Regions from separate parts of the Pseudomonas urmiensis genome, predicted to be linked through region 1. Evidence: predicted binding sites of a transcription regulator. Region 1 holds the regulator's gene; each other region holds the start of a gene.
What was found. The regulator FliA, encoded in region 1, starts transcription of late flagellar genes. The targets are predictions, from matches to a motif close to CTAAAGTTTNNNNNNNNNNNGCCGNTAA.
Positions count from the first base shown of each region.

Region 2: the regulator FliA is predicted to act here: its motif matches at 1,781-1,808, upstream of motA (flagellar motor stator protein MotA).
Region 3: the regulator FliA is predicted to act here: its motif matches at 1,511-1,538, upstream of HU737_RS16645 (flagellar protein MotY).

Region 1 covers NZ_JABWRE020000001.1:928,280-931,553, reverse strand. The annotation lists gene HU737_RS04265 (chemotaxis protein CheA) at 1-327, opposite strand, end outside; gene HU737_RS04260 (protein phosphatase CheZ) at 340-1,128, opposite strand; gene HU737_RS04255 (chemotaxis response regulator CheY) at 1,147-1,521, opposite strand; gene fliA (RNA polymerase sigma factor FliA) at 1,626-2,366, opposite strand; gene fleN (flagellar synthesis regulator FleN) at 2,363-3,196, opposite strand.
Region 2 covers NZ_JABWRE020000002.1:154,543-157,816, reverse strand. The annotation lists gene rhdA (thiosulfate sulfurtransferase) at 1-159, opposite strand, end outside; gene HU737_RS25875 (HDOD domain-containing protein) at 207-1,742, opposite strand; gene motA (flagellar motor stator protein MotA) at 1,873-2,724, shown strand; gene motB (flagellar motor protein MotB) at 2,728-3,274, shown strand, end outside.
Region 3 covers NZ_JABWRE020000001.1:3,690,997-3,694,270, reverse strand. The annotation lists gene rnt (ribonuclease T) at 1-341, opposite strand, end outside; gene pyrC (dihydroorotase) at 398-1,444, opposite strand; gene HU737_RS16645 (flagellar protein MotY) at 1,575-2,522, shown strand; gene HU737_RS16640 (argininosuccinate synthase) at 2,789-3,274, shown strand, end outside.

The DNA.
Region 1 (3,274 bases):
ACGCTCGCGAACCTGGCCGAACATGCTGTTGACCGTGTCCAGCGCTTCGAGGACCACGTCCATCAGCTCGGCGTCGACCCGACGTTCACCTTTGCGCAGGATGTCGAAGACGTTCTCCGCGATATGGCAGCACTCCACCAGCTCATTGAGCTGAAGGAAGCCGGCGCCCCCTTTTACAGTGTGAAAACCGCGGAAAATTGCATTGAGCAAGTCGGCATCATCCGGTCGGCTTTCCAGCTCGACCAATTGCTCGGACAGTTGCTCAAGAATTTCGCCGGCTTCTACCAGGAAATCCTGAAGGATTTCTTCATCGGCGCCGAAGCTCATTAAACGTGCTCCCTAAAAACCCAGGCTGGACAGCAGATCATCGACATCGTCCTGACCGGACACGACGTCTTCACGCTTATCGGCATGAATCTGCGGACCTTCACCCCGAGTCGGATGTTTTTCTTGATCTTTTTCAGCGCGCAGCTGTTGGTGGTCATGTTCGATACCGGCGAAGCGGTCGACTTGACTGGCCATCAGCACGAGCTTGAGCAGATTGCTTTCTACTTCGGTGACCAACGCGGTGACGCGCTTGATCACCTGCCCGGTCAGGTCTTGGTAGTCCTGAGCCAGGAGAATGTCGTTCAGATGCCCGGAGACCTTGCGGTTCCCTTCAGCGCTGTGCGTCAGGAAACTGTCGACCCGCTTGACCAACTCGCGAAATTCCGGCGCGGCCACTTCGCGGCGCATGAAGCGCTGCCAGTCAGCGCTCAGCGCCTGGGCTTCGCTGGCTAGATCGTTGAGCACCGGGGTGCTCTGTTCGACCAGGTCCATGGTGCGGTTGGCGGCGCCCTCGGTCAGCTTGACCACGTAGGACAAGCGCTCGGTGGCATCGGTGATCTGCGAGACTTCCTCGGCCTGCGGCATGGCCGGGTCGATCTGGAAGCTGACGATCGCGCTGTGCAGCTCGCGGGTGAGTTTGCCGACTTCCTGATACAGGCCGCGGTCGCGCGTCTGGTTAAGCTGATGGATCAGCTGCACCGCGTCGCCAAACCGGCCGCGCTCAAGGCTCTCGACCAGTTCCTGGGCATGCTTCTTCAGGGTCGTTTCGAACTCACCCAGAGACGTGTTGTTTGACTCCATGGCGCCCCCTGGCGTGACTTAGCCGTTCACGCGTTCGAAGATCTTTTCGATCTTTTCTTTGAGCACCTGGGCTGTGAAAGGCTTGACCACATAGCCATTGACGCCGGCCTGGGCCGCTTCAATGATCTGGTCGCGCTTGGCTTCGGCAGTGACCATCAACACCGGCATGCCCTTGAGGCGCTCGTCGGCCCGCACCTGGCGCAGCAGGTCGATCCCGCTCATGCCCGGCATGTTCCAGTCGGTCACCAGAAAGTCGAAGTGCTCGCTGTGCAGCATCGGCAGCGCGGTGACGCCGTCATCGGCTTCCTTGACGTTGGTGAAGCCCAGATCACGCAACAGATTCTTGATGATCCGCCGCATCGTCGAGAAGTCGTCAACGATGAGGATTTTCATGTCTTTGTTCAAGTAGACCTCCAAGCAGTCTTAAACGCGCTCGGCCCCCGAGCGCGCATTCAATCAATTCAGTACAACGTGAAAACGACTGCAGCGAACCCCGGTTACCGCGCCCGCCATTCACCCAAGCGACTGCGCAGACGCGCCGCGCACTGGCTATGCAACTGGCTGACACGCGACTCGCTGACCCCCAGCACCTCACCAATTTCCTTGAGGTTCAGCTCTTCGTCGTAGTACAGCGCCAGCACCAGGCGCTCACGCTCCGGCAGATTGGCGATCGCATCGGTCAGCGCGGCCTGGAAGCGCTCGTCTTCAAGGTCACGCGACGGCTCGATCTGGCCGCTGGCTCCATCCTCGTGCAGGCCTTCATGTTCGCCGTCCTGCAACAGGTCGTCGAAACTGAACAGGCGGCTGCCCAGGGTATCGTTCAAAATCCCGTAGTAATCATCGAGACTCAATTGGAGTTCGGCAGCAACCTCGTGATCTTTAGCGTCGCGACCGGTTCTTGCTTCAACGGCGCGCATCGCGTCGCTGACCATGCGGGTGTTGCGGTGCACCGAACGCGGCGCCCAATCGCCCTTGCGCACCTCATCGAGCATGGCGCCACGGATGCGGATGCCGGCGTAGGTTTCGAAGCTAGCGCCCTTGCTGGCGTCGTATTTATTGGCCACTTCCAACAGGCCAATCATGCCTGCCTGGATCAGGTCTTCGACCTGCACATTGGCCGGCAGACGCGCCAGCAGGTGATAAGCGATGCGCTTGACCAGCGGCGCGTAGCGCTCGATCAACTCATACTGGGCATCTTTGGACGCCTTGCTGTACATCTTGAAACCGCTTGCACTCATAGGACGGGTCCCGCGCTGGTGGGCTGCACCAGTCGCTCGACGAAAAACTCCAGGTGCCCACGCGGGTTGGCAGGCAACGGCCAGCTGTCGACCTTCTGCGCAATGGCCTTGAATGCCAATGCACACTTGGACCGTGGGAAGGCCTCATAGACCGCGCGCTGCTTCTGCACCGCCTTGCGCACACACTCGTCGTACGGCACGGCGCCGACGTATTGTAGGGCGACGTCAAGGAAGCGATCCGTGACCTTGGTCAACTTGGCGAACAGGTTGCGCCCTTCCTGCGGGCTCTGCGCCATGTTGGCCAGGACGCGGAAACGATTCATGCCGTAGTCGCGATTGAGCAGCTTGATCAGCGCGTAGGCGTCGGTGATCGACGTAGGCTCATCGCACACCACCAGCAGCACTTCCTGGGCGGCGCGCACGAAGCTCACCACCGAGTCGCCGATGCCGGCAGCGGTGTCGATCACCAGCACATCGAGGTTGTCGCCAATCTCGCTGAACGCCTGGATCAGGCCCGCGTGCTGTGCTGGCTGCAGGTGGACCATGCTCTGGGTGCCGGAGGCGGCGGGGACGATGCGCACGCCACCTGGCCCCTGCAGCAGCACATCGCGCAGCTCGCAGCGGCCTTCGATAACGTCAGCCAGAGTGCGCTTGGGCGTCAGCCCCAGCAGCACGTCGACATTGGCCAGGCCCAGGTCGGCGTCCAGCAGCATGACGCGACGACCCAGCTCGGCCAACGCCAGGGACAGGTTCACTGAAACGTTAGTCTTGCCGACGCCACCTTTGCCACCGGTCACGGCGATCACCTGTACGGGATGCATGCTACCCATATTTGTTCTTTACCTTGTCTCGCTTGGACCGAGGCCACATGTGGGGCTGTTCTCGAAGCCCTTGATGTAGGTATTTTG
Region 2 (3,274 bases), on a different contig from region 1:
CTGAGTGCGCTTGGGGTCGACGAAGCGAGCGCCGGGAATGTGCCCGCTGCCATAACGGTTGGCACTGGTCAGATCGACCAGGATCAGCTGTGGCGAATCCAGGCGCGACAGCAAGTCAGCCGGTTCGATCACCAGCGGCAAGCCGGAAAAGTCAGTCATCCACAGTCTCCAGGGTGGAACGTGAGGGGGCGATTGTAGCGTAAGGCTTAACGATTGGGCTTGCTGAAGGTGGCCAGGGCACGCTCTACGCACTGCGCGGTTTTGCCAAAGGCTTGCACACCGACATCAGCCAGCGGCTTACCGCCCTGGTCGGCAATCATCAGCATCAGTACCTGGCCATCGACGGCCAGCGAGCGCAGCAGTAGGTGCTCGCTGCGGAACAACGCGCGTAGTGCTGCGGGCAGCAGGGCAGAAAACTGCGCATGGTTGTCCGGGGTCAGGCGCAGCTGTCCGGCCTGACTGGTCAAGCGCTGTAACAGTTTGTTTTGGGCTACTGGCAAGTTCAGGGCTGCGGCTTCACTGGGCAAACCAGCCGCTTGTTGCACGAGCAAAGCGTCATTGGGCTTATCGTGCATCAGTAGCATGATCCGCTGCATGCCGCAGGCCAACAGCGCTTCGCAGGCCTGGCTAGCCAGGTGCACGGCGTTGCTGAAAGGGCTTGGCTGGGCCAACAGTTCACTGCACAGCTTACGCCAGCGGACCAGGTCTTCACTGGGCGGCGGCGGCGGGGTGAGCATGTCGGGGTGCGGCCGGCGTTGCTGCCACGGCCAGATCAGCGCTTCGGCTGGGTGGAACAGGGCGTGGCGCGCATGGTGGCGGGCGCTGGCCGCCGCTTGTTGGTGGACCTGCTGCTGCACGTCATCGAGGCTGGTTTGCAAATACAGCGCAGTCAGCAATTGCCAGCGCAGCAGGTGCGGGTTGTCCCAGCCAACCTGGGCGGCCAGGGCCAGGCCGTTGGCCAGTAGCACGGTGTTGGCCGGCTGGTTGAACCAGCGGCGCAGGCCGGGCTCTTCATCCAGCCGGTGTTGCTGGGTGAGGCTGTCGGGTTCGCGGGCGATGTTCAGTACTTGGGCGAGCAACTCGCGTTCGCTGGTCAGCAAGCGATAGCCCTGGGTCACCCACTCGGGCAGGCGCCAGTGACTGGCAACGGCTTGGCACAACTCCATGATGCGGACCCCGAACAGCTCCTGTTCGACTTCGGTGGCATCTTCACCCTTGTGGATCACCCGCAGCTCCCAGGCGTCCAGCAGCTTGGGGTGGCTCAGGGCCAATGGCCACAGCGGCGACAGGAACAACAGGCTACCCCAGTGGATTTCCTGCCACAGTCGAGCCAGGCGGCTGGCGAACAGGCCGCTGGCCTGCTGCGAGGCGTGTTGGCTGATCAGTAGAAATTGGCGCAGCACTGGTGGGATGTCGTCGCCCGGCAGCGCGGGCAGGCGCGTCAGCAACTGGGCGGTACGCTCCAGGCCCAGGCGGTTGACGGCCACCTCAAGGCTTTCGGCGGGCTCGGCCTGGCTGGCATTGGCTGGATGATTGGCCTCACGCATCACGCAAAGCACCAGGGCCGGGCTGTCCTGCATCAGTTCGGCGATTTCGCGCAGGGACCTACGGCTGTCATTGATTGCGGCTAAAACACGGTCGTGGCTTTCTTTCGGCACCGGCAGGCGGACGCTGTCGAGCAGCTTTATCCAGCCATCGAGGGTGCGCGGAATCTGACCTGGTACCTTGGCTTCAATTGGCATTTTGACATCAGTCCAAACTGGCTTTTCGCTTTGAGTGGCTATAGTCTGGCGCAGTTCTGCCGATAAGTAGAAGAAGAGTTTTAAAGCTCCCGTCCCCGACCCTGACCACGACAGCAAGTGCTTTGAACCTATGGCTAAAATTATCGGCATCATCGTCGTATTCGCGAGCGTGCTCGGCGGCTACGTACTCTCCCACGGCAAGATCGCGGCGCTGATCCAGCCGTTCGAAGTGCTGATCATCGGCGGTGCGGCCTTTGGCGCGTTCCTGCAGGCCAACCCTGGTTACATGACCATGCATGTGATCAAGAAGTCGATGAAGATGTTCGGCTCGCGCTTCTCCCACACCTTCTATCTGGAGGTGCTTGGCCTGGTTTACGAGATCCTCAACAAGAGCCGTCGTGAAGGCATGATGGCAATCGAGAGCGATATCGAAGACGCTGCGGCCAGCCCGATCTTCGCTAAATACCCTGCAGTGCTGGGTGATGAGCGCATGACCGCGTTCATCTGCGATTACCTGCGCATCATGTCCACCGGCAACATGGCCCCGCACGAGCTCGAAGGCTTGTTCGACATGGAGCTGCTGAGCATGAAGGAAGAACTCGATCACCCCTCCCATGCGGTGACCGGCATCGCCGACGGCATGCCTGGTTTCGGTATCGTCGCCGCGGTACTGGGTATCGTCGTGACCATGGCCTCGCTGGGTGAAGGCGACCAGGCCTCGATCGGCCTGCACGTGGGTGCGGCACTGGTCGGTACCTTCTTCGGTATTCTGGCTGCCTACGGCTTCTTCGGCCCCCTGGCCACCTGCCTGGCGCACGACGCCAAGGAAGAGGTCAACCTGTACGAGGCGATCAAGGCTTCGCTGGTTGCTTCGGCCTCTGGCATGCCGCCATCGCTGGCCGTCGAATTCGGGCGCAAGGTGCTCTATCCCAAGCACCGTCCGAGCTTCGCCGAGCTGGAACAAGCGGTTCGCGGTCGCTGAGTCATGGAAAACAATCAGCCGATAATCATCAAGCGCGTCAAGCGCTTTGGTGGCGGGCACCACGGCGGCGCCTGGAAGATCGCCTTCGCCGACTTCGCCACGGCGATGATGGCGTTCTTCCTGGTGCTGTGGTTGCTGTCGACCGCCACACCTGAGCAGAAGATCGCCATTGCCGGCTACTTCAAGGATCCGATTGGCTTCTCTGAAAGCGGCACGCCCTACGTCATCGACCTGGGCGGCTCGCCGCAGCTGGCGCCAGAAAAGACCATCAACCCAGAAGAAAAGTCCGAGCCGACCCCTGACACCAGCATTCAGTTGGACAAGGACCAGGTCGAGACCATGGCCGAGCAGGTCGAGAAGGAGCGTTTGAACCTGCTCCTGCAAGAGTTGCAGAACAAGGTCGAGGAAAACCCGCAGCTGCAGAAGTTCAAGGACCAGATCCTGTTCGAGATCACCCAGGACGGCCTGCGCATCCAGATCATGGATGCCGAGAACCGGCCGATGTTCGATATCGGCAGCGCACGCTTGCAGCCGTACTTCGAAGACATCC
Region 3 (3,274 bases), 2.8 Mb from region 1:
CTGCTGTTGTGACCAACCAGGATCGCCCGCTTGCAGCCGTTGGCCTTGAGCGCCTTGCGCACGCCACGGAAGATATCGGTCAGCGCGCTTTCCTCACTCACGGCCATGCGCAGTGGGTGATCGAGCTTGATTCCGGTGAACTCCAGGGCGGCCGCTTCGATGTTGGCGCCTTCGAACGGCTCGACGCGGAAGAAATAGGTGTGCTCCGGGAACAGGAAGCCCTTCTCATCCATGCCGATGGTAACTGCGGCGATCTCCAGCAGCGCGTCGGTGGCGCTGTTGAAGCCGCCAGTCTCGACATCCACCACTACTGGCAGGTAACCCCGGAAGCGCTCGGCCATCGGGTGGCGAGGACCGCCGGTTTGACCTTCCTGGTCGTCTTCGTACAGATCTTCGCTCACGCGTTTTCCTCCAGCAGGCGCCAGCGCAGTTTTTCACCGGCGCGCAGCGGAATCACAGTGTTGTCGCCAAACGGCAGGCTGCTTGGCGCAGTCCACTCTTCGCGGACCAGGGTAATGGTGTCGGTGTTCGCCGGCAGGCCGTAGAAGGCGGGGCCGTGCAGGCTGGCAAAGCCTTCGAGCTTGTCCAGCGCGTTGCGCTGCTCAAACGCCTCGGCGTACATCTCGATTGCCGCATAGGCGGTGTAGCAACCGGCGCAGCCACAGGCGGCTTCCTTGGCATGCTGGGCGTGCGGCGCCGAGTCGGTGCCGAGGAAGAACTTGGGATTGCCACTGGTAGCGGCGTCCAGCAGCGCCACCTGATGGGTGTTGCGCTTGAGGATCGGCAGGCAGTAGAAATGCGGACGAATACCGCCGACCAGCATGTGGTTGCGGTTGTACAACAGGTGCTGGGCGGTAATGGTCGCGCCAACGTTGGCTGGGGCCTCAGTGACGAACTGCGCAGCATCGGCCGTGGTGATGTGCTCGAACACCACCTTGAGCGTCGGGAAGCGCTCGACCAGACGACGCATGTGCTCGTCGATGAAGCGTTTCTCGCGGTCGAACACGTCGATCTCGGCACGGGTCACTTCGCCGTGTACCAGCAATGGCATGCCGGTTTCGGCCAAGGCTTCGATAGCCGGGAAGATGTTATCGATGCTGGTCACGCCGGAATCGGAGTTGGTCGTGGCGCCAGCCGGGTAGAGCTTGGCGGCGTACACGAAGCCACTGGCCTTGGCCGCGCGGATGTCGTCAGGGCTGGTGCGGTCGGTGAGGTACAGCACCATCAGCGGCTCGAAGCGGCTGCCTGCCGGACGAGCGGCAAGGATGCGCTGGCGGTAGGCGTCAGCCTCGGCGGCGTCGCGCACCGGCGGGACCAGGTTGGGCATGATGATGGCACGGGCGAAGGTGCGCGCCACGTCACCAACGGTGTGAGGCAAGACGGCACCATCGCGCAGATGGATGTGCCAGTCGTCGGGACGCAGGAGGGTCAGGCGGTCGGACATTGGGAATTCCAGGCGGGTCGAACTCAAGGGTGAATGCTACCGGAAAACCCTTGGACGAGCACGGCTATCAAGTTTTCCGCCAGCCGACCGATAGCCTGCAGGTAAGCCGTCAGAATTTGTGGAGCCGCCCGTGCGCCAGCGTTACCTAGCCCTGTTCACTCTGTTTGCCAGCCTGCCGGCCGGTGCACTGACCTTCCAGACTCGGATGGAGAACATCGCCTGGACGGTCGAGGGTGACCAGTTCGAGTGCCGATTGGTCCAGCCGATCGAAGGCTTTGGCAGCGGCGAGTTCGTGCGGCGCGCCGGCGAGCAGCCGACCTTCCGGCTGCGTTCCAACAGCAACGTGTTGGGAGCGGGTTCGGCCACTTTGCTCGCTGCAGCGGCGCCCTGGCAGCCTGGGCGTGGCGATATCAACCTGGGCGCCGTGCGTATGGCGCGTACCGGCGTGCTGTTCACCTCGTCCCAGGGCCAGGCCAGTCGTCTGATCAATGGCCTGCTCGATGGGCGCAGCACGGTGGTGCGCAACTACACCGGCGAAGGCGGCCGGGCCATGGAAGTGCGAGTACTGCCGGTAAGCTTCGCCAAGGCCTACAGCGATTATCAGGCGTGTGCCGGTAAGTTGCTGCCAATGAACTACGACCAGATTCGCCAGACCCAAGTCGGTTTCCCGGCCGGGGTCGATCTGGACAGCAATGCTCGGGCGCGACTGGATGTGATCCTCGATTACCTCAAGGCAGACCCGTCGGTAAATCACATCGAGCTCAACGGCCACTCCGACAACAGCGGCAATCGCCTGACCAATCGGGAAAATTCGCGGCGCCGCGCCCTGGCGGTAGCTGACTACCTGAAGGCGCATGGCGTGCCCGAAGAACAGATCACCGTGCGATTCCATGGCGAGCGGTATCCGCTGGCCAAGAACAACAGCGCCGCCAATCGTGCGCGTAACCGTCGGGTGAACATTGAGCTGGATCGGGTTGCACCGATTGAGAAACCGGTCGAGAAGCCTGTTGAGCAGGCACCTGCTGCGCCGGCTCCGACTTCAGCGCCCGCTGCTGCGCCTGCCGCCAAACAACTCTGATCGACATCCCAAGGGTCGCGACCAGACCATTGCTCAGCTTCAGCGCTGAACCTGAGCGCGCCGCAACGCCTGTAGGAGCGGGCTCGCCCGCGAAAGGGTCGCAAAGCGGCCCCCGCGCCAGTCACCGCTAAAACCGCCACCTGTTCACTAGTCGCGCCGTCGACAGTTCCTGTCGCTTTGTCGTCAGAAGCTGTCGCCCCACTGTAAATTTGTCACTGACGCCGGTAGAATCAATCGCTTTCCGTACAACCCCGTGGAGTGATGGCATGGCGGACGTAAATAAGGTCGTACTGGCGTATTCCGGCGGCCTTGATACTTCGGTGATTCTCAAGTGGCTGCAGGATACCTACAACTGCGAAGTGGTGACCTTCACCGCTGACCTGGGGCAGGGCGAGGAGGTCGAACCGGCCCGCGCCAAGGCTCAGGCGATGGGCGTGAAAGAAATCTACATCGACGACCTGCGCGAAGAATTCGTGCGTGACTTCGTATTCCCGATGTTCCGCGCCAACACCGTCTACGAAGGCGAGTACCTGCTGGGTACTTCCATCGCTCGTCCGCTGATTGCCAAGCGCTTGATCGAAATCGCCAACGAAACCGGCGCCGACGCTATCTCCCACGGCGCTACCGGTAAAGGCAACGACCAGGTGCGCTTCGAGCTGGGTGCCTATGCGCTCAAGCCTGGTGTCAAGGTCATCGCCCCATGGCGTGAGTGGGACTTGCTGTCCCGCGAAAAACTGATGGACTACGCCGAG